DNA from 3 places in the Erwinia sp. AC075 genome. Region 1 is predicted to be linked to each of the others. Evidence: predicted binding sites of a transcription regulator. Region 1 holds the regulator's gene; each other region holds the start of a gene.
The links. Region 1 encodes CRP, which controls carbon source genes, mostly activating them, when cyclic AMP is high. Its sites were predicted from a motif close to ATGTGANNNNNNTCACAT; they were not measured.
Positions count from the first base shown of each region.

Region 1 (7,186 bases):
TGCCGCCGCCGCATTGCCGGTGGTGCCGGACGGATGCAGATCTTCCGCCATCCAGCCAAAGCCGACGCCGCCTTCCGGGGTCAGAATACCGCCCGTTTCCGCCAGCGCCACCGAGGCGGAAACAAAGTTCTGCGCATAGTCCATCTGCACCAAATCCGGGTGCAGATGCAGCATCACGCTGGTTTCGGATTCCCCGCCGTGAATGCCGTGCTGTAACTCCTCCGCGCTAAACAGGTCGGAAGAATCAATGGTGCGGAACCAGCTGGCGCCGACCGCAAACAGATCGAGTTCGATGCGCAGCTGGCGACAGACGATTTCCATCAGCTGCGGTTGCCCACCATGGGAATTCCAGAAAATCAGTTTACGGATCCCGGCACGCCAGGCGCTTTTCGCCACCTCAAACCAGACTTTACCCAACACCTCATAAGGAAGGGTTAAGGTGCCGGGAAAATTGAGGTGCTCATCGGATTTCCCCACCGGCAGCGCCGGGAGGATCAGTACCGGCAAATCCGCCGGCATTAACTCGACCGCGCGCGCAATAATGCCCGCGTTGATGGCGGCATCCACCCGGACCGGCAGGTGCGGACCATGCTGCTCGACGGCGCCAATCGGCAGCACCGCGATCACTTTATCCATGTCCAGCTCACTGAATTCTCGGGTGGAAAGATCCCACCACCAGCGTGACGACGGCATATTCATCTGGCACCTTCTCCTGCATCATTTTTGTCAGTCTGCGGATATTCGTGGCCGAATTGAAGCAGCAAAAATGCGGCGCAGCGTTGCTTTTTTGGCATCAGAGAGTGGCAAAGATGACACCCGTGCGCGAAACATGGTACCAATGCGTGATCGATGTGACTTTACTCAGGGAGGTATGCGCATGTCAGCCAAACATCCGGTTATTGCCGTCACCGGCTCCAGCGGGGCGGGAACCACCACCACCAGCCTGGCCTTCAGAAAAATTTTCCAGCAGCTGAATCTGCATGCCGCCGAAGTCGAAGGCGACAGCTTTCACCGTTATACCCGTCCTGAAATGGATATGGCGATCCGAAAAGCGCGCGATATGGGCCGCCATATCAGCTATTTCGGCCCGGAAGCCAATGACTTCGCCCTGCTCGAACAGACCTTCGCGGAATATGGCCGGTCAGGCAGCGGCAAATCCCGCAAATATCTGCACACCTATGATGAAGCGGTCCCCTGGAATCAGGTTCCGGGAACCTTTACGCCGTGGCAACCCCTGCCGGAACCGACCGACGTGCTGTTTTATGAAGGGCTGCATGGCGGCGTGGTGACGCCGCAGAACAATGTCTCGCAGCAGGTTGATTTGCTGGTTGGCGTGGTACCGATCGTGAACCTGGAGTGGATCCAGAAACTGGTGCGCGATACCAGCGAACGCGGCCACTCACGCGAAGCGGTGATGGATTCGGTGGTGCGATCCATGGAGGATTACATCAACTTTATTACGCCGCAGTTCTCCCGCACGCACATTAACTTCCAGCGTGTGCCGACGGTGGATACCTCTAACCCGTTCGCGGCGCGCGGTATCCCGTCGCTGGATGAAAGCTTTGTGGTGATCCATTTCCAGGCGCTGGAAGATATCGACTTCCCGTATTTGCTGTCGATGCTGCAGGGATCCTTTATCTCGCACATTAATACGCTGGTGGTGCCGGGCGGCAAGATGGGGCTGGCGATGGAGCTGATTATGGGGCCGCTGGTGAAGCGTCTGATCCAGGGTAAGAAAATAGAGTAAGCCCCGCGGGCACGGGGCTTAGGGCGGCGATGGGATGACTTACGCCGGTAACTCAATCACTTCATAGCTGTGGGTGATTTCCACGCCCTTGCCCAGCATCAGTGCCACCGAGCAATATTTCTCCGCGGAGAGATCGACGGCACGCGACACCGCTTTATCGCCTAAGGCCACGCCGGTGACGATAAAGTGCAGATTGATGTGGGTGAACAGGCGCGGGGCCTCTTCACGGCGTTCGGAGCTGAGCTTCACTTCGCAATCCTTTACGTCGTGGCGGCCCTTCTGCAGAATGGAAACCACGTCGATTGCGCTGCATCCGCCCGCGGCCATCAACACCATCTCCATCGGGCTCGGGGCTTTATCGCCCGCATTTCCGTCCATCAGAACCTGATGCCCGGATGAGGATTCTCCCAAAAACGTTAACCCTTCAACCCACTTGACTCGAGCCTGCATAACAATTTCCTCTAATTCATTCAGTTATCGCCAGATTACGCTTTAGGCAGAAAAACGGCAATGCGGCAATTTTCGCACTATGCTGAAGCGAGACAACACAAGACACTCGTTGAAAGCTGTGCTACAAACAAAGCTGTAATATTTTCGTCAGTACTCTACAGGCACGACGAAACGAATCGCATAACGAGCCAGGCTTTTAACAGAGGCCCGAATAAATTTCCTGATGGGAAACGCTTGACTATTTCAACGCCTGGCAGGGAACTCTGCCCCTGTATTTAGGCACGATTACAACAGAGGATAACAGCGAATGGTTCTCGGCAAACCGCAAACAGACCCGACACTTGAATGGTTCCTGTCTCATTGCCATATTCATAAGTATCCATCCAAGAGCACGCTGATTCATCAGGGTGAAAAGGCAGAAACCCTCTACTATATCGTCAAAGGTTCAGTAGCGGTGCTTATCAAGGATGAAGAAGGCAAAGAGATGATCCTGTCTTACCTCAATCAGGGCGACTTTATTGGCGAGCTTGGCCTGTTTGAAGAAGGTCAGGAGCGTAGCGCGTGGGTACGCGCGAAGACAGCCTGTGAAGTGGCTGAAATCTCTTACAAAAAATTCCGTCAGCTGATCCAGGTTAACCCTGACATTCTGATGCGCCTGTCTGCACAGATGGCGAATCGCTTGCAGGTCACTTCTGAGAAAGTGGGCAATTTAGCTTTCCTCGATGTGACGGGTCGCATCGCGCAGACCTTGCTGAACCTGGCAAAACAACCGGACGCCATGACGCACCCGGATGGGATGCAGATCAAGATCACCCGCCAGGAAATTGGGCAAATCGTTGGCTGTTCTCGTGAAACAGTGGGACGCATTTTGAAGATGCTGGAAGATCAGAACCTGATCTCGGCACACGGTAAAACTATCGTTGTCTACGGCACTCGCTAATCGGCTCTGATCCACGGCGCAACACCTGGTGTTGCGCCTTTTTATTTGGTGTGGAGTGATGTGGCGTCGACTGATTTATCACCCGGAGATCAACTACGCATTGCGCCAGACGCTGGTGCTCTGTTTACCGGTAGCGATGGGATGGCTACTGGGCGACTTGCAAAAAGGGTTGCTGTTTTCCTTAGTCCCTGCCTGTTGCAACCTCGCTGGCCTTGATACTCCTCATAAGCGCTTTTTCAAACGCCTGATCGTTGGCGGAAGCCTGTTCGCCTTCAGCAGTTTCCTGATCCAGTATCTTGCCGGTCACCACGTTCCCCTGCCCGTGATCCTGTTTTCGATGGCGATGCTGCTGGGCGTCACCGGTGAAATCAGCCCGCTGCATGGCCGCCTGCTGCCCGGCTCGCTGATAGCCGCAATCTTCACCCTTAGCCTGGCAGGACGCATGCCGGTGTGGGAACCGCCGATGCTCTACGTGCTCGGCACCATCTGGTACGGCGTGTTCAACTGGGTCTGGTTCTGGCTGTGGAAAGAGCAACCGCTGCGGGAAACCTTAAGCCTGCTCTATCGCGAGCTGGCGGGTTACTGCGAAGCGAAATACACCCTGCTGACCAAACTCACCGATCCGGAGAAAGCCCTGCCTCCGCTGCTGGCGCGTCAGCAAAAAGCGGTCGACCTGATCACCACCTGCTATCAGCAGATGCATATGCTGTCAGCTACCAACAACAATCACCACAAGCGGCTGACCCGCGCGTTTCAAATCGCGCTGGATTTGCAGGAGCACATCTCCGTCAGCCTGCATCAGCCGGAAGAAGTGCAAAAGCTGGTGGAGCAAAGCCATGCCGAAGCGGTGATCCGCTGGAACGCGCAGACCATCGCCGCCAGGCTGCGTGAACTGGCCGACGATATCCTTTACCACAAGCTGCCCGAGCGCTTCACCATGGATAAGCAGCTTCAGGCGCTGGAGAAGATCTCACGGCAGAATCCGGATAACCCGGTGGGCACCTTCTGCTATTACCACTTCAGCCGGATTGGTCGGGTGCTGCGTACCCAGCGTCCCCTTTATCAGCGCGATTTGATGGCTGACCGGCAGCGCCGACTGCCGCTGCTGCCGGCCATCAGAAGCTATTTGTCGCTGAAATCGGCCGCCTTGCGCACCGCCGCCCGCTTCGCGGTGATGCTCACATTTGCCAGTTCGCTGGCGCTGTTCTTTAATCTGCCCAAACCCTACTGGATCCTGATGACGGTCATGTTTGTCAGCCAGAACGGTTACAGCGCAACGCGCGTCCGCATCCAGCACCGTGCGCTGGGCACGCTGGCCGGGCTGGTGATTGCCGCGGTGACCTTGCGCCTGCAGGCACCCGAATCCATCGTGCTGCTGGTGATGTTAGCCATCACCCTTATCAGCTACCTGTTTATCCGTAAATTCTACGGCTTTGCGATGATTGGCTTTACGGTCACCGCAGTGTATTCGTTGCAGCTGCTCTCGCTTAACGGCGCAGACTTCCTGCTGCCGCGTTTACTGGATACGCTGATGGGTTGCCTGATTGCCTTCGGCGGCACCATCTGGTTGTGGCCGCAATGGCAAAGCGGGTTGCTGCGGCAGAATGCGCATGACGCGCTGGAAACCTATCAGGATGCGCTGCGGTTATTGCTGGGGAATGAACAGGACCCGGTGAAGCTGGCCTATCAGCGTATCCGCGTTAATCAGGCGCACAACGCCCTGTTCAACTCGCTCAATCAGTCGATGCAGGAGCCAGGCTTTGATCCCAGCTATCTGGCGGATATGAAACTGTGGGTGACGCACAGCCAGTTTATCGTCGAGCATATCAATGCCATGACCACGCTGGCGCGGGAACACACCATGCTGACCTCGTCGCTGGCGGAGCGTTATCTGCAGGCCTGTGAGGTTGCGTTGCAGCGTTGCCAACAGCGGCTGGAGTATGACGGGCCGAGCTCAGAAGCGAACGTGCTGGATACGCAGATGGAGTTGAATCAGGGGCCGGTGACCATCCTGGAAAGGCATGTGAAGCGGATCCTGGGGCACCTCAGCGTGATGCACACCATCTCGTCACTGGCGTGGAGCGCGCGACCGCATCATGGGCGCTGGTTGTCCCGACGGTTAAGGAAGTCGACGTAAGCTGAAAGGTGCGGAGAACGGCAGGCGTGGATCGGGAGCTGAGCCACTCAGCTCCCGTTTTTGTCGGTTAAGACAGGACTTTTTCGACAGCTTTGGCGAAGCGCGCCATGCCTTCTTCAATGTCGGTCGGCTCAATCACCAACGATGGCGCAAAGCGGATCACATCGGTACCGGCATTCAGGATCATCACCCCTTCAGCGGCGGCGGCATTCAGAATATCGCGCGCTTTGCCCGCATGTTGTGGCTTCAACGCCGCACCAATCAGTAGCCCTTTACCGCGAATGTCGCTGAACAGATCCAGTTTCGCGTCCAGCGCTTTCAGCGCGGTGACAAACTGCTCACGACGCGTTTCCACCCCGCTCAACACCGCTTCGGTATTGATGATATCCAGCGCGGCTTCGGCAATGGCACAGGCCAGCGGATTTCCGCCGTAGGTGGTGCCGTGCACGCCAGGCGACATGGTGGAGGCAATTTCGTTGGTGGTCAGCATCGCACTGACCGGGAAACCGCCGCCCAGCGCTTTCGCGGTGCTGAGGATATCGGGCGTCACGCCATAATGCTCATAGGCGAACAGCTTGCCGCTGCGACCCATACCGCTCTGCACCTCATCCAGTACCAGCAACGCCTGATGTTCGTCACAGAGTTTGCGCAGCCCCTGCATAAATTCAACGGTCGCGGGCATCACGCCGCCTTCACCCTGAATCGGCTCAACCACGATGGCGCAGGTGTGATCGTCAATTACCGCTTTGACCGCATCCAGGTCATTGAACGGCACATGCACGATATCGGCAGGTTTCGGGCCAAAGCCGTCAGAATATTTCGGCTGGCCACCGACAGAAACGGTAAACAGCGTGCGGCCATGGAAGCCGTTGTGGAAAGCGATGATTTTGCTTTTGTACGGCGAATGGCGTTTAGAGGCGTAATAGCGGGCCAGCTTGAAGGCGGCTTCATTGGCTTCAGCACCGGAGTTTGCGAAGAACACGCGCTCGGCGAAGGTGGCGGCGATCAGCTTGCTGGCAAGGCGCAGTGCGGGTTCGTTAGTGAACACATTGCTGGTGTGCCAGAGGGTTTCACCCTGCGTTTTTAACGCTTCCACCAGCACCGGATGGCAATGTCCCAGCGCGGTGACCGCAATCCCACCGGAAAAATCGATGTACTCTTTGCCCTGCTGATCCCAGACACGGCTCCCTTTGCCTTTCACTGGCACAAACTGCGCTGGTGCATAAACAGGCAATATCACTTCATCAAATGTCGCCCGCGTTACCGCTAATTTATCCGCTGCCATTGACTACCTCATCATTTGTAACGTTGCAGGAAAGTGAAATTATAATCATAAAATATGCATAATAAATCACTCAAAGGCAATTTATTTACGCGCGAGAAAATTCGCCAGCAGCTGATGCCCTTGCTCGCTAAGGATACTTTCCGGATGGAACTGCACGCCCTGCAGCGGCAAATGGCGATGGCGGAAGCCCATAATCTCGTCCGGTTGCCCGTCTGCAAGGGTCCAGGCGGTGATTTCCAAGTCATCGGGCAGCGAGCCGTTTTCCACAATCAACGAATGGTAGCGGGTGACGGTGAGCGGATGATTCAGCCCGGCAAACACGCCGCCATCGTTGTGTTCAATGGCGGAGACTTTCCCGTGCATCACTTCGCGCGCCCGCACCACGCGCGCGCCAAACGCCTGGGCAATCGCCTGATGCCCCAGGCAGACGCCCAGAATCGGCAGCTTTCCGGCGAAGGCGCGGATAGCCGACAGAGAAATTCCCGCGTCGTCAGGCGTGCAGGGCCCCGGAGAAATCACCAAACGTTCGGGCTGTAGCGCCGCGATCTGCTCAAGGGTGATCCGATCATTTCTGTGGACTTCAACCTCGGCGCCCAACTCGCAAAAGTACTGGTAGAGGTTCCAGGT
Region 1 covers NZ_CEEDEU010000001.1:4,257,156-4,264,341, reverse strand. Annotated here, with positions in the region: gene AC0IXH_RS19905 (creatininase family protein) at 1-699, opposite strand, end outside; gene AC0IXH_RS19900 (phosphoribulokinase) at 878-1,747, shown strand; gene AC0IXH_RS19895 (OsmC family protein) at 1,787-2,197, opposite strand; gene crp (cAMP-activated global transcriptional regulator CRP) at 2,505-3,137, shown strand; gene AC0IXH_RS19885 (YccS/YhfK family putative transporter) at 3,196-5,274, shown strand; gene argD (bifunctional acetylornithine/succinyldiaminopimelate transaminase) at 5,342-6,559, opposite strand; gene AC0IXH_RS19875 (aminodeoxychorismate synthase component II) at 6,641-7,186, opposite strand, start outside.

Region 2 (7,186 bases), 730 kb from region 1:
CGCCACCACGTCCCCGGTCCAGGGCGCGAGGTATTCAGCGGGGTCCAGTTCGGCGAGATCGATAAGCGCAGAAAAGTGCTGCACAACCTGCAGATCGCCGTCGACTTCCAGCTCGCCACTGCGGATCACGCTGGTCAGCTGCTGGCGATCGCGCAGCTTGCGCAAGGTGGCAATCTGCGTTTTTACCGTGCAATCGGGCGTGTCATTCCACTCGCCCAGCACATCAACCTGATGCTCGCTGAAGATAAAGATCAGCGGCTGTTTCAGTTCAGCCAGCACGATGGCCAGGCTTTTGCCATTCAGGCGCTGACGTGCTGCTTTCAGGCCGCGATCGCGATAGAGGATCTGGTTAAGTGCCGTTTCCAGGCCCGCGGTTAACAGCGGCGTTAAAGTCATTCGCTTTCCTGTTTAGAACTTGAATCCACGGTGCAGTGCAACGATGCCACCGGTGAGATTGTGATACGTGGTGTTTTCAAAGCCCACGTCTTCCATCATCTGCTTGAGTGTGTCCTGATCCGGATGCATACGGATGGATTCGGCCAGATAGCGATAGCTCCCGGAATCCTTCGCCACCAACTCGCCGATGCGCGGCAGGATATGGAAAGAGTATGCGTCATAGGCCTTGCTTAGCGGTTCCAGCACCGGCTTGGAGAACTCCAGCACCAGTAAACGGCCGCCCGGCTTCAGTACGCGGAACATGGACGCCAGCGCTTTCTCTTTCTCGGTGACGTTACGCAAGCCAAAGGCGATGGTAATGCAGTCGAAATAGTTGTCCGGGAAAGGCAGTGCTTCAGCATTGGCCTGCACGTAGTTCACGTTGCCAATGATACCGTTGTTGCGTAATTTCTCACGGCCCACTTTCAGCATCGAGCTGTTGATATCAGCCAGCACCACTTCGCCCGTCTCGCCCACCAGGCGCGAGAACTTCGCGGTCAAATCGCCGGTGCCGCCCGCCAGATCCAGCACGCGCTGCCCACGGCGGACGCCGCTGCAATCGATAGTAAAACGCTTCCAGACGCGGTGGATGCCGAACGACATTAAATCGTTCATCAGGTCATATTTGGCCGCAACGGAATGGAAAACATCTGCCACCATTTCTTCCTTGTCGCTTTTCGCTACGGTACGGAAGCCGAAATGAGTGGTGTCCTTTGATTCATCTGCCATTTGTTTTGCCTGCTCTGCAATCAATTATCTGCCAAGTGTACCAGAGTCCAGCAGGTCAGGCACGCAGCCTGGCGGCTTATTCATTGACTCTTAATGCGCCGTTATCCTGCCCGGAATCGCCATCTGGCTGGGCTTCATCGTCCTCCAGCTCAGCGATATTTTCGGCCGATTCCGGCATGGCCTGTTCAACAAGCCGCGGATTAATCGGCCGTTTCACCTCGATACCCAGCTGACGGAAGCTTTCGGTCTGGGCGATCATATTGCCCCGCCCTTCCGACAGTTTTTTCATTGCCTGACGGTAACTGTCCTGCGCTTTGTCCAGACTTTGGCCCATTGAGGACATGTCATCGACAAACAGGCGCATTTTATCGTAGAGCTTCGCGGCACGATCGGCGATGCGTTGGGCATGGCGGCTCTGATGCTCATAGCGCCAAAGATTGTTAATCGTCCGTAACGCCACCAGCAGGGTGGTTGGACTGACTAACATGATGTTCAGGTTGAGCGCTTCGTTAATCAACTCCGGCTGACGATCGATCGCCAGTAAAAAGGCCGGTTCAACCGGGATAAACATCAACACATAATCCAGGGAGCGTAAACCGGGCAATTGTTGGTAATCTTTTCGGCTCAGCTGACGTAAATGCCCACGAATGGCGGCAATATGCTCGCTGATTGCCGCTTCGCGCTGCGCCTCATCGTCACCGTTGAAGTAACGTTCGTAGGCCACCAGCGTCATTTTGGCATCGATAACCACATCTTTGCCCTGCGGCAGACGCACGATCACATCCGGCTGCATCCTTCCGTTCTGTTCTAACTGAATGGTGACCTGGGTTTCATACTCATGGCCTTCCCGCAGCCCGGAGGCTTCAAGCACGCGGCTCAAGACCACTTCACCCCAGTTACCCTGGGTTTTATTGTCGCCTTTCAGCGCTTTGGTCAGGTTGATCGCTTCCTGCGCCATTTGCGCGTTCAGCTGCTGCAGGTTGCGGATTTCATGCGAGAGGGTATGACGTTCACGGGCTTCCTGGCCAAATCCGTCCTGCACCTGGCGGCGGAAGCCTTCCAGCTGTTCACGCAGTGGCGAAATCAGGCTGTTAAGGCTTTGCTTGTTTTGCTCATCAACGCGGCGGCCACTGTTTTCGAAAATCCGGTTTGCAAGGTTTTCAAATTGCGCGTTCAGCCGCTGCTCGCTGTTGACCAGCAGGCGCTGTTTCTCTTCAGCAGCCATGCGGGTTTCTTCAAGACGGATGGTGACTTCGCGCAGTTCGGCTTCCTGAGAACTGTTGATTTCCAGCTGGTTGCGTAATTCCCGCGTCAGCTGTTCAGTTTCATTGCGCCAGTGATCGAGGTGGTGAAGCTTTTCCTGGGCCGCAGACAGCGTCCCGTGTAGCTGGCGCAACTCGAGCTCATTCTGCCGTTGCGCCTGCTGACAGGTTTCGACCTGCTGCTGCAGCCGTTGACGCTCTTCGCGCAGCTGTTCCGCTGACTGCAGCAGCAATTGCCGTTCGGTTTCCTGCCGGGCTGAGACCTGCTGCCCGCGAAACCAGGCGATTGTCCAGCCTGCCAGCACACCGGCCAGCGCCAGACAAACGCCATAACTGATTGTTGCATCCACCTTTATTCTCCCGCATGGACTTATCTACGGGAAAAGGTAGAGGCCTACTGTATGAATGTCCAGATAAAAAGCGTCAGATTAGGCGGCGCGCCGCATCTACTACGATACGTACCGCATCACTCTCGGTTCTTTTCATCGTTTCCGCATCAGGAATTTCCTGCTGAGTGCGGTTGACGATCACACCCGCCACCATACCGGCCCGCAGTCCCTGACTGGCACACATGGTTAACAGCGTTGCCGACTCCATTTCATAGTTCAGCACGCCCATATCCTGCCATTCCTTCATTGAGTTCTGGAAACGGCTGACGACGCGGCCTGAAAAGGTGTCGTAACGCTCCTGACCAGGATAGAACGTATCGGAAGATGCGGTGATACCAATGTGGGTGGTTGCGCCTGCCGCTTTCGCCGCGTCGACCAGCGCCGTGGTGCAGGTAAAGTCCGCGACAGCCGGGAACTCCAGCGGGGCGAAGTGCAGGCTGGCGCCATCAAGACGCACTGAGCCGGTGGTGACCAGCACATCGCCGACGTTAATCTCTGGCTGAATAGCGCCAGTGGTACCGACGCGCAGGAAGGTGCGCACGCCCAGTTGAGCCAGTTCTTCCACTGCAATAGACGTTGAAGGACCGCCGATGCCGGTGGAACAGACGATCACCGCCTTGCCATCCAGCTCTGCACGCCAGCTGGTAAATTCACGGTGTGAAGCCAGATGGACCGGGTTTTCCATCAATGCCGCAATTTTTTTCACCCGCTCAGGATCGCCCGGCACAATCGCCAAGGTCGCGCCCTGCAAATCCGCTTTTGTTAAACCCAAATGAAAAACGTCTGAGTGTGCCATTTCAAACTCCTGTAACGGGAAAGGGGGATAAGGATCTGGCGGTCACAATAATGCAAAGCTGCCGAAAATTATGTGAATTGCATCACTTCGTCCAATGAAAGTTACATTGAATCAACAACAAGAAGTGACATACATCACATTTAAACACTCTTTCCTTTCGGATTGCCACAACTTGCCCTCACGGTCAGGTAATGGCAGTGTTAATGATGGGTAGAGAGCAACCCCCTGACCCAAACGTAATCCTGGCTATAGTTAGCTGATTGCGCTAATGCATGCATGGAGAGGACAATGAAAACCGACGAGAATACGACTCAAAAAATGAGCAATAATGGGTTCACTCCTGCGGTATCGCCTACCGCATCGACCACGATTATTACTGACAGTGACGCCATCCAGTCAGGTGAAACATCCATTCCTACTCAGGGCGAGAACATGCCCGCTTTTCACGCCAAACCGCGTCATGTCAGCGGCCCACTGCCGGTGATTCTGGTGGTTCAGGAGATTTTTGGCGTGCATGAACACATTCGCGATATCTGCCGTCGCCTGGCTGCCGAAGGCTATCTGGCGGTTGCGCCAGAGCTTTACTTCCGCCAGGGCGATCCTGCTGAATACGACGATATCCCGACGCTGTTTAAAGAATTAGTCAGCACCGTTCCGGATAATCAGGTGTTGGCCGATTTGGATCACGTTGCCAACTGGGCCTCCCGTCACGGCGGCGATATGCGCAATATGGGCATCACTGGCTTCTGCTGGGGCGGACGCATTACCTGGCTGTATGCAGCACACAATCCACAGCTGAAAGCCGCCGTGGCCTGGTATGGCAAAATGGTCGGAGAGAAGACGCTGAAGCAGCAGAAGCAGCCGGTTGATATCGCGGTGGATTTAACTGCGCCGGTGTTAGGACTTTATGGCGGCAAGGATGACAGCATTCCGCAGGAGAGCGTGGAGACTATGCGCCAGGCGCTGCGTGCAGCGAACGCCAAATCGGAAATTATTGTTTATCCGGATGCGGGCCATGCCTTTAATGCCGATTACCGCCCAAGCTATCATGAAGAGTCGGCCAAAGATGGCTGGCAGCGCATGCTCGCCTGGTTCCGGCAGAATGGCGTGAAGTAATAAAAAAAGGGGCGCCAGGCGCCCCACATCACTTCAATCACTCAGAAATCAGGCCGGTTTTTTAGTTTTGCGCAGATTCTGGGCGGCTTGCACCATGTTCGCTAACGCCTGACGCGTTTCTGTCCAGCCGCGGGTTTTCAGACCACAATCCGGATTCACCCACAGACGCTCAGTCGGGATGCGCTTCGCCGCCTTCAGCAGCAGTTCTTCCATCCATTCCACGCCGGGCACGTTTGGCGAATGAATGTCGTACACGCCAGGGCCGATCTCATTCGGGTAATCAAACTCCTCAAACGACTCCAGCAGTTTCATATCCGACCGTGAGGTTTCGATGGTGATCACGTCCGCATCCAGCGCCGCAATCGACCCCATGATGTCGTTGAACTCGCAGTAACACATATGGGTATGGATCTGCGTGTCATCCCGCGCCACGGCAGCGTTCAGGCGGAAGGCATCAACGGCCCATGCCAGATAGGCCGCCCAGTCGGACTGGCGCAGCGGCAGACCTTCACGCAGGGCAGGCTCATCGATCTGAATGATGCCGATGCCGGCTTTTTCCAGGTCCTCCACTTCATCGCGTAGCGCCAGGGCAATCTGCTTAGCGATGGTTTCACGGCTCACGTCTTCACGCGGGAATGACCAGCAAAGGATGGTAACCGGCCCGGTCAGCATGCCTTTCACCGGTTTCTCCGTCAGGGACTGGGCGTATTTCGCCCATTCAACGGTGATCGCCGCCGGGCGGCTGACGTCGCCGATAATAACGGGCGGTTTGACGCAGCGTGAACCGTAGCTCTGCACCCAGCCATTTTGCGTGAAGGCAAAACCGTCGAGGTTCTCGCCAAAATACTCAACCATGTCGTTACGTTCGGCTTCGCCGTGAACCAGCACATCCAGACCCAGACGTTCCTGCTCAGCAATGGCCTGTTTGATATGTCCGGCAATGCCGGTACGGTAGTGATTACTGTCGAGGCGACCCTGTTTGAAGTCCAGGCGCAGGCCACGGATTTCGGTAGTTTGTGGGAACGAACCGATGGTGGTGGTCGGCCAGGCCGGCAGGTTAAAGCGCTTGCGCTGCGCGTCAGCACGTACGCTATAGCCATGATCGCGCTGGCTGTCTTTCGCGGTGATCGCCGCAAGACGTTTGCTGACCGCCGCGTTATGCACCCGACCCGAATCACGGCGGGCACGGATCGGTGCGCTCCAGGCCTCCAGTGACTGCGGGTTATTGTTGTTCAGCGCGTTGCTCAGCAGTGACAGCTCAGCACACTTTTGCAGGGCGAAGGCGAACCAGCTTTTCACTTCGTCGTCCAGGCGGGTTTCGGTACTCAGGTCGATAGGGCTGTGCAGCAGCGAACAGGACGAACCGATCCACAGCTGTTTGCGCTGGGAAACCAGCGGTTGCAGGCGTTCAAACCAGCTACTTAAGTCGGCTCGCCAGACGTTACGGCCATTGATAACGCCGACGGACAGCAACCAGTCGGCAGGGATCCTGGCATTTAGCGCAACGATATCGTCTTTACCCTGCACCAGGTCAACGTGCAGCCCCTGCACCGGCAGCGTACGGAGGGTATTGATGTTAGTGCCGGCGCTGTCAAAGTAGGTGGTCAGCAGCAGTTTGGTGTTGCCCTGCAAGGCATCATAAGCCGGTTTGAAGGCGTTCAGCCATTCCTGCGGCAGTTCCAGCACCAGCGCAGGTTCATCAATCTGTACCCATTCAATTCCGCGGGTAGCCAGCTCGCCCAGCACCTGCTGGTAGACCGGCAGAATGTCTTTCAGCAGGCTCAGTCGGTCAAACTGTTCGCCTTTTACTTTACCCAACCACAGATAGGTTACCGGGCCCAGCAGCACCGGTTTTACGTTGTGGCCAAGAGCCAGCGCTTCATCGACTTCTTCCAGAATTTGTGTCCAGCTAAGTTTGAACTGCTGGCCCTGGGTGAATTCCGGCACCATATAGTGGTAGTTGGTGTTGAACCACTTGGTCATTTCGGCAGCGGCAGCGGGCTCACCCGTGGGTGCCCGGCCACGGCCAAGACGGAACAACGTATCCAGATCGACAGAGCCGTCTTTGTTTTGGTGACGGGCCGGCACGTTGCCCAACATCAGGCTGGTGGTCAGAACGTGATCGTACCAGGCGAAGTCACCCACCGGCACCCGATCAACGCCCGCCTGCTTCTGCTGCTGCCAGTGGCGGGCACGCAGTTCGCGGCCTACCGCCAGTAAATCGTCCTGAGTGCTGTTACCCGCCCAGTAGCTTTCCTGCGCTTTTTTCAGTTCGCGACGCAGACCGACGCGAGGGAATCCAAGTGTGTGGTTCAGAATGGTCATCAGTTCTTTCCTCAGTTGTTGCCCGCTGTCCTTGCAGATGCAATCAGGCTTTTAGACGTCCAGATGTTTACACATCTATAATCCGCAGGTACTGTAGTCACCACAAGCGCAAATTGTTCACTGTCGATGTGAAG
Region 2 covers NZ_CEEDEU010000001.1:3,522,303-3,529,488, forward strand. Annotated here, with positions in the region: gene ubiJ (ubiquinone biosynthesis protein UbiJ) at 1-396, opposite strand, end outside; gene ubiE (bifunctional demethylmenaquinone methyltransferase/2-methoxy-6-polyprenyl-1,4-benzoquinol methylase UbiE) at 409-1,164, opposite strand; gene rmuC (DNA recombination protein RmuC) at 1,241-2,776, opposite strand; gene udp (uridine phosphorylase) at 2,850-3,611, opposite strand; gene AC0IXH_RS16585 (dienelactone hydrolase family protein) at 3,900-4,727, shown strand; gene metE (5-methyltetrahydropteroyltriglutamate--homocysteine S-methyltransferase) at 4,776-7,052, opposite strand.
Region 2: the regulator CRP is predicted to act here: its motif matches at 3,734-3,751, upstream of udp (uridine phosphorylase).

Region 3 (7,186 bases), 2.2 Mb from region 1:
GATCTGCATCGTGATGTTCACCATCTGCTCCTTCCTGTGCGGCATTGCCACCGAACTGTGGCAAATCATCCTGTTCAGGGTGTTGCAGGGCTTTTTTGGCGGTGGTTTGCAGCCGGTACAGCAATCGGTGCTGTTGGATTACTTCAAACCGGAAGATCGCGGCAAAGCGTTTGGCCTCTCGTCGATTGCGATCATCGTGGCTCCGGTGTTGGGTCCGACGCTCGGCGGCTGGATCACCGATAACTACAGCTGGCGCTGGGTATTCTTTATCAACATCCCGGTGGGGATTTTCAGCGTGATGGCAATCTATCAGCTGCTGGAAGATCCGCCGTGGGAACGCAAATGGGCGAAAGGTAAGCTCAGTATCGATTACATCGGTATCGGGCTGATTACGCTGGGCCTCGGCTGTTTGCAGGTGATGCTCGATCGCGGGGAAGACGATGACTGGTTCAGCTCGAACTTTATCATTACCTTTGCCGTGCTGACCGCCATCGGGCTGGTCGGTGCCGTTTACTGGCTGCTGTATGCCAAAAAACCGGTGGTGGATCTGCATGTCCTGAAGGACAAGAACTTTGCCGTTGCCAGCCTGCTGATGGCCGGGATGGCGGCCATTCTGTACGGCAGCTCGGTGGTGATACCGCAGCTGGCGCAGCAGGATTTAGGCTACACCGCCACCTGGTCGGGGTTAGTGTTATCGCCCGGCGCGGTGCTGATCGTGCTGTCGATCCCGCTAGTGTTGAAGCTGATGCCGATTATTCAAACCCGGTGGATCATTGCCTTTGGCTTTACCTGCCTGTTTGTCTCCTTTGTCTATTCGGCAACGCTGACGCCCAACGTCGATTTCACCACGCTGGTGCTGATGCGCAGTGCGCAGACGATTGGGCTGGGATTCCTGTTTGTGCCGCTGACCACCATCGCCTTTGTCACGATCCCGCAACGGCTTAACGCGGACGCCTCCGCGTTGTTTACCATGTGTCGAAACGTCGCGGGCTCTATCGGCATTTCGCTGTCAACGGCGATGATCACCGAACGCGCGCAGGTGCGCAGCGCCAATATGGTGCATAACATGTCGCCGCTGAATGAGCCGTTCAATCTGACCGTCGAGCGCTGGGCGCAGGGCGTCCGGGATTTCACCACGGCGGTGGGCGATCCGGTCACCATTGCCACCGGACAGTTGTATAAAGAGATGATTGCTCAGGCGCGTATTCTGGCCTATGTCGACGTCTTTATGGGCCTCAGCCTTGTCGCCCTGATCCTTATTCCATTTTGTTTACTACTTTCGCCGATTAAGAGCGAGGGCAGTGCTGGAGCACACTGACATGAACGTTTATCTTCCTTTTTTGCGTTCGCGGCTTAGCGCGGTGGTGGCCACGCTGGCCCTGTCTGCCTGCTCGGTCGGGCCTGACTATCAGGCGCCGAAGCCGTCAACGCCTGCGGCCTTTAACAGCATCAAAAACGACAGCGGCTCCAATCCCCAGGCCAGCGCCACCAACGCCAACTGGTGGAAATCGTTTAACGATCCGCAACTTGACAGCCTGATCGACCGGGCCATTGCCGGCAATCTGAGCCTGCAGCAGGCGGTACTGCGTATTGCCGGTGCGCGTCAGCAGCTGAATCAGGCGCGCGGTGCGTGGTATCCCTCGGTCAATGCCAACGCCTCGGCGAAACGCGAACAGCTGGGCCTGAAGGGCGAGCTGGAGTCCAATGGCGTCTATGATCAGGCCGATAATGTTGATCCGCAGGTCAGCTCGGCGCTGAACGGCCTGACCAAGCCGGTGGCGCTCTACCAGGGCAGTTTTGATGCCTCCTGGGAGCTGGATCTGTGGGGCAAAGTCCGGCGTCAGGTCGAAATGGCCGATGCTCAGCAGCAGGAGTCGGTCGAAAGCCGCAACGATGCGCTGGTGTCGCTGGAAGCCGAAGTGGCGAGAACCTATTTGCAGCTGCGTGGCGCGCAGTCCGTCAGCCAGACCTTGCAAACGCAGATCGATGTTGCTCAGCAGACGTTTGAGCTGACGCAAAGCCAGCAGCGTAATGGCCTGGCGCCGCAAATGGACGTGGAAAATGCCCGCGCGCAGTTGAATTCGCTGCGAGCCCAGCTGCCGCAATACGAGTCGCAGGTCCATCAGGCCCTGAACGGTCTGGCGGTGCTGATCGGTAAGCCGCCGGGCGCCCTCGACGCAGAGCTGATCGCCAGTAAACCTTTACCGCCGCTGCCGAAAGTGGTGCCGGTCGGTTTGCCGTCGACGCTGGCCAGAAGGCGACCTGACGTGCGTCAGGCGGAAGCGAAGCTGCATGCCGCCACCGCCAATATCGGCGTCTCGGTGGCGCAGCTGTTCCCGGATTTGTCACTGACCGGGCAGTTTGGCATGCGTAACTCGGATATCAGCTATCTGGATAACTGGAGCAGCAATTTCTACAGCTTCGGGCCGTCGGTATCGATTCCGATTTTCCAGGGCGGCAGATTGATTTCCAGCGTCAAGCTGGCCCGAGCGGATCAGGCCAGTGCCGCGTTAGGTTACCGTCAGACGGTGCTGACGGCACTTCAGGACGTGGAGAATGCGCTGGTCAGCTACCGTACCGATCAGCAGCAGGTGGAAGGGCTGGATCAAACCGTCGAGGCAATGCAGAACGCCTTCGACCTGGCCAGCGACAGCTACAAACAGGGGCTTTCAACCTTTATTGACGCGTTGGATGCGCAGCGTCAGCTGGCACAGGCCAAGCAGCAGGCCGCCCAGGCCCGCGTGCAAAGCAGCCTGGATCTGGTTGCGTTGTATAAGGCGCTCGGCGGCGGCTGGGAGCTTTATCAGAACGTGAAGATGCCAGACTATTCGGTATTCGGCCCGGCGGAGAGCGCCGACAAGCCGATTAATTAACCTTCATGTCCGAACGCTGAATTTTACCGGCGTGTTCATGGCAAGCTGAAAGCCATTAAACTGAACTAAAGACAGTGGAAAGGGTGGCGGTGTATTCGCCGCCCCTTTTTTTTGGCATAATGCGCGCTGGTTCACATACTCACATCGCAAACGAAAGGCAATCCTGTGCTAGTTTCCAGCAACGTCACCATGCAGTTTGGCAGTAAGCCGCTGTTCGAAAACATCTCTGTCAAATTTGGCGGCGGCAACCGCTATGGCCTGATCGGTGCCAACGGTAGCGGCAAGTCCACCTTTATGAAAATCCTCGGTGGGGATTTGGTTCCTTCTGCCGGCAACGTATCGCTCGATCCTAACGAACGCATCGGTAAGCTGCGCCAGGATCAGTTCGCCTTCGAAGAGTTTTCCGTGCTGGATACGGTGATCATGGGCCACGGCGAGCTGTGGGCAGTGAAAGAAGAGCGCGACCGCATTTATGCGTTGCCAGAGATGACCGAAGAAGACGGTTATAAAGTGGCCGATCTGGAAGTCAAATATGGCGAAATGGACGGTTATACCGCAGAAGCCCGCGCTGGCGAACTGCTGTTAGGCGTGGGGATTCCGCTGGAGCAGCATTACGGCCCAATGAGCGAAGTGGCTCCCGGCTGGAAGCTGCGTGTATTGCTGGCGCAGGCCCTGTTCTCCAACCCGGAAATTCTGCTGCTCGACGAACCGACGAACAACCTGGACATCGATACCATTCGCTGGCTGGAGCAGGTGCTGAACGAACGTAACAGCACCATGATCATCATTTCGCACGACCGTCACTTCCTGAACATGGTCTGTACCCATATGGCCGATCTGGATTACGGCGAGCTGCGCGTTTATCCGGGCAACTATGATGAATACATGACCGCGGCAACGCAGTCACGTGAGCGTCTGCTGTCTGAGAACGCCAAGAAGAAAGCGCAGATCAACGAACTGCAGTCTTTCGTCAGCCGCTTCAGCGCCAACGCCTCGAAGTCCCGTCAGGCGACCTCCCGTGCCAAGCAGATCGACAAGATCAAACTGGATGAAGTTAAAGCCTCCAGCCGTCAGAACCCGTTCATTCGTTTTGATCAGGACAAGAAGCTGTTCCGTAATGCGTTGCAGCTTGAGTCACTGACCAAGGGATTCGATCAGGGTCCGCTGTTCAAGAACGTTAACCTGCTGCTGGAAGTCGGCGAGAAGCTGGCCATTCTGGGCCCGAACGGTATCGGTAAAACCACGCTGCTGAAAACGCTGGTCGGTGAATTGCAGCCGGATAACGGTGAAGTGAAATGGTCTGAGAACGCCCGTATCGGCTATTACGCGCAGGATCATGCTCACGACTTCGCCAACGATCTGAACGTGTTCGACTGGATGAGCCAGTGGAAGCAGGAAAGCGATGACGAGCAGGCTGTGCGTGGCATCCTCGGTCGTCTGCTGTTCAGCCAGGACGACATTAAAAAGCCCGCTAAAGTGCTGTCCGGTGGTGAGAAAGGCCGCATGCTGTTTGGTAAGCTGATGATGGAAAAACCAAACGTGCTGATCATGGATGAACCGACCAACCACCTGGATATGGAATCCATCGAAGCGATCAACATGGCGCTGGAGATGTATGAAGGCACGCTGGTGTTCGTTTCCCATGACCGTGAATTCGTCAGCTCGCTGGCAACCCGCGTGATCGAAATGACGCCGGGCAAATTCAACGACTTCACCGGTAACTACGAAGACTATCTGCGCAGTCAGGGCATCAACTGATTTTGACTCAGAACTGACAGAACGCAATAAGGGGACCTTCGGGTCCCTTTTTTATTGGGTTGCGCGCAGTTATCCCATCTCAACCCGGTTTTTACCGGACATTTTCGCCTGGTACAGCGCCTTATCGGCCTGACCAATCAACGCATGGCGTGAGTTTTCCGGCAGGCCACCCTTCATTACGTGGACGCCAATGCTGATGGTGACTATTTTAGCCGCGTGCTGGCTATTCTGATGGGGGATGGCCATGGCCGCCACCGATTCAAGGGCTGAGCGGGCAAAGCGCAGAGCGCCTTCACCCTCGCAGTCTGGCAGGATCACCGCAAACTCTTCGCCGCCGTAACGGGCGATCATATCGTCCGACCGGTGTGACACCTGCAGTAGCGCATCACCGACGCGTTTCAGGCAGTCATCGCCGGACAGGTGCCCATAGGTGTCGTTGAAGTTCTTAAAGGAGTCGACATCAATCATCAGCAGCGCCAGCGGTTTTCGCAGCTTATTGGCGAGTTCCATCGCCCGATCCAGATAGAGGTCAAACTGTCTGCGATTCGCTAACCCGGTCAGGCTGTCTACCAGTGCCAGCGTTTGCAGCGTGCGGTTCATGCTGGTGAGTTGTTCACGCACCTGAGCCAGTTCGGCCTGATCGCGGATATTCTGGCTAAGATTGCGCAGCAGGAAATAGCCCAGCACAAAAATCGCCAGCAGCAGCAGACAGCAGAGGATCAGATAGATCAGCAGGTCGGTAAACCAGGCATGAACCAGCTGCTTACGATCGTAACCGACGGTCACCACCAGCGGATAACGCTTCAGGCTGGCATAGCCAAACACCCGTTCCACGCCGTCTAATGCCGACTTATAGGTTGCGGTCCCATTCGGCGAGGTTTTAAGCAGATCGGTAAATAACGGGCTATTGGCAATATTGCGGTTGATGGTGCTGTCAGGGAAGGGACGGGCGTAAAGGATAGTGCCGTTATTGACGATCAGCGCAATTAAACCTCGCTCGCCAAGATTGTAATAGCCAAATATCTGCCGGAAATAGTCGATGCGCAGGGTCGCCAACAGCACGCCACGGAAGGAGCCATCGCTATTATTCAGCCGCATGGAAACCGGAATAATCAATGCGCCGGTAGTGCGGCTACGGATCACCTCACTGATATGCACGCCGGGATCGCTATGCTGCTGATGATAGCGAAAGTATTCACGATCCTGATTGTTGCTGTGCTGCTTTAGCGCGCCTTCTGACGTCACCACCCAGTTGCCCTGACTGTCATACACAAACAGCCCGTGCAGCTGTGGCAGTGACGCCTTGCGATCGGTAATCAGCGAACGCAGGTATTCCTGCCGCTCTTTATCCAGACCCACCAGGGTAATGCGATCGCGCAGATCCTGTAAGGTCAGTTCGACCTGCAAAAAGGAGTCTTCCGCCTGTCGGGAAACGGATTGCGACAGGTTGCGCGCATCGTTTTGCGTCTCGTCGACCATCCGTTCCCAGGTGTTGAACACCACCCAGGCCGTGACCATCACCACTGCACCACCAATCACCAGCAGAAAGACAATCAGCATCTTTCTCAGGTTGAGCAGGTTGACGTCTGGCTGTGGACGGGGCTCCGCGGTCATAAACAAAACGCTCCTTTAGTACCGGCATTAACTCGCCTAACTATAGTGGCTGCGGGTAAAGGGCGTTGTTTTAACTGTGGAAAAAGAGCAGAAGTGGGCGCTTAGTAGCAAAAACGCCCAACAAGCAGAGGAAAATATCAGTGACCGCAGACCTCACAGGCCGGATCTTTCGCCACCTTCATTTCGCGGAATTGCAGCGTCATCGCGTCATACATCAGCAGTTTTCCCGGCACCGGGTTGCCAAAGTCGCTCAGCACGCGAATCGCTTCCATCGCCTGCAGCGAGCCAATCACCCCGACCAACGGCGCCATCACGCCTGCTTCGACGCAGCTGAGCGTGGCATCGCCAAACAGGCGGCTGATGCAGCGATAGCAGGGTTCATCCTGCTGCCAGCGAAAGACGGCGATTTGCCCTTCCATACGGATGGCCGCGCCCGACACCAGCGGCGTTTTGCTGGCGTAACACAGCCGGTTTAGCTGTTCACGGGTGGCCACATTATCGGTACAGTCCAGCACCACATCCTGCTGGCCAATCAGCTCAGCCAGTTGCGCATCATCCAGCTGCTGGTTGATGGCGTCGAGGCGGATATGCGGGTTAATCTGGCTTAACTGCTGGCGGGCAGAATCGACTTTCGCCTGGCCAATCGCACTGTCGCGATGCAAAATTTGCCGCTGCAGATTGGAGAGCGAAACCGTGTCGAAATCGAGCAGCGTAAGCTGCCCTACGCCAGCGGAAGCGAGGTAGGGCGCGGCGGCACATCCCAGCCCGCCCAGTCCGACAATCAGCGCTTTAGCGGCTTTCAGCTTCTCCTGGCCGTCAAAGTCAAAGCCGCGCAGCACAATCTGGCGATTGTAGCGCAGGCTCTCTTCGTCGCTGAGTTCAGGCAGCATGTCAGCCCTCCAGCAGGCTGTTAAACGGCTCGATCTCGACCCATTCACCTG
Region 3 covers NZ_CEEDEU010000001.1:2,097,655-2,104,840, reverse strand. Annotated here, with positions in the region: gene AC0IXH_RS09870 (DHA2 family efflux MFS transporter permease subunit) at 1-1,318, shown strand, start outside; gene AC0IXH_RS09865 (efflux transporter outer membrane subunit) at 1,320-2,873, shown strand; gene AC0IXH_RS09860 (ABC-F family ATPase) at 3,039-4,631, shown strand; gene AC0IXH_RS09855 (sensor domain-containing diguanylate cyclase) at 4,701-6,245, opposite strand; gene moeB (molybdopterin-synthase adenylyltransferase MoeB) at 6,383-7,135, opposite strand; gene moeA (molybdopterin molybdotransferase MoeA) at 7,137-7,186, opposite strand, start outside.
Region 3: the regulator CRP is predicted to act here: its motif matches at 2,993-3,010, upstream of AC0IXH_RS09860 (ABC-F family ATPase).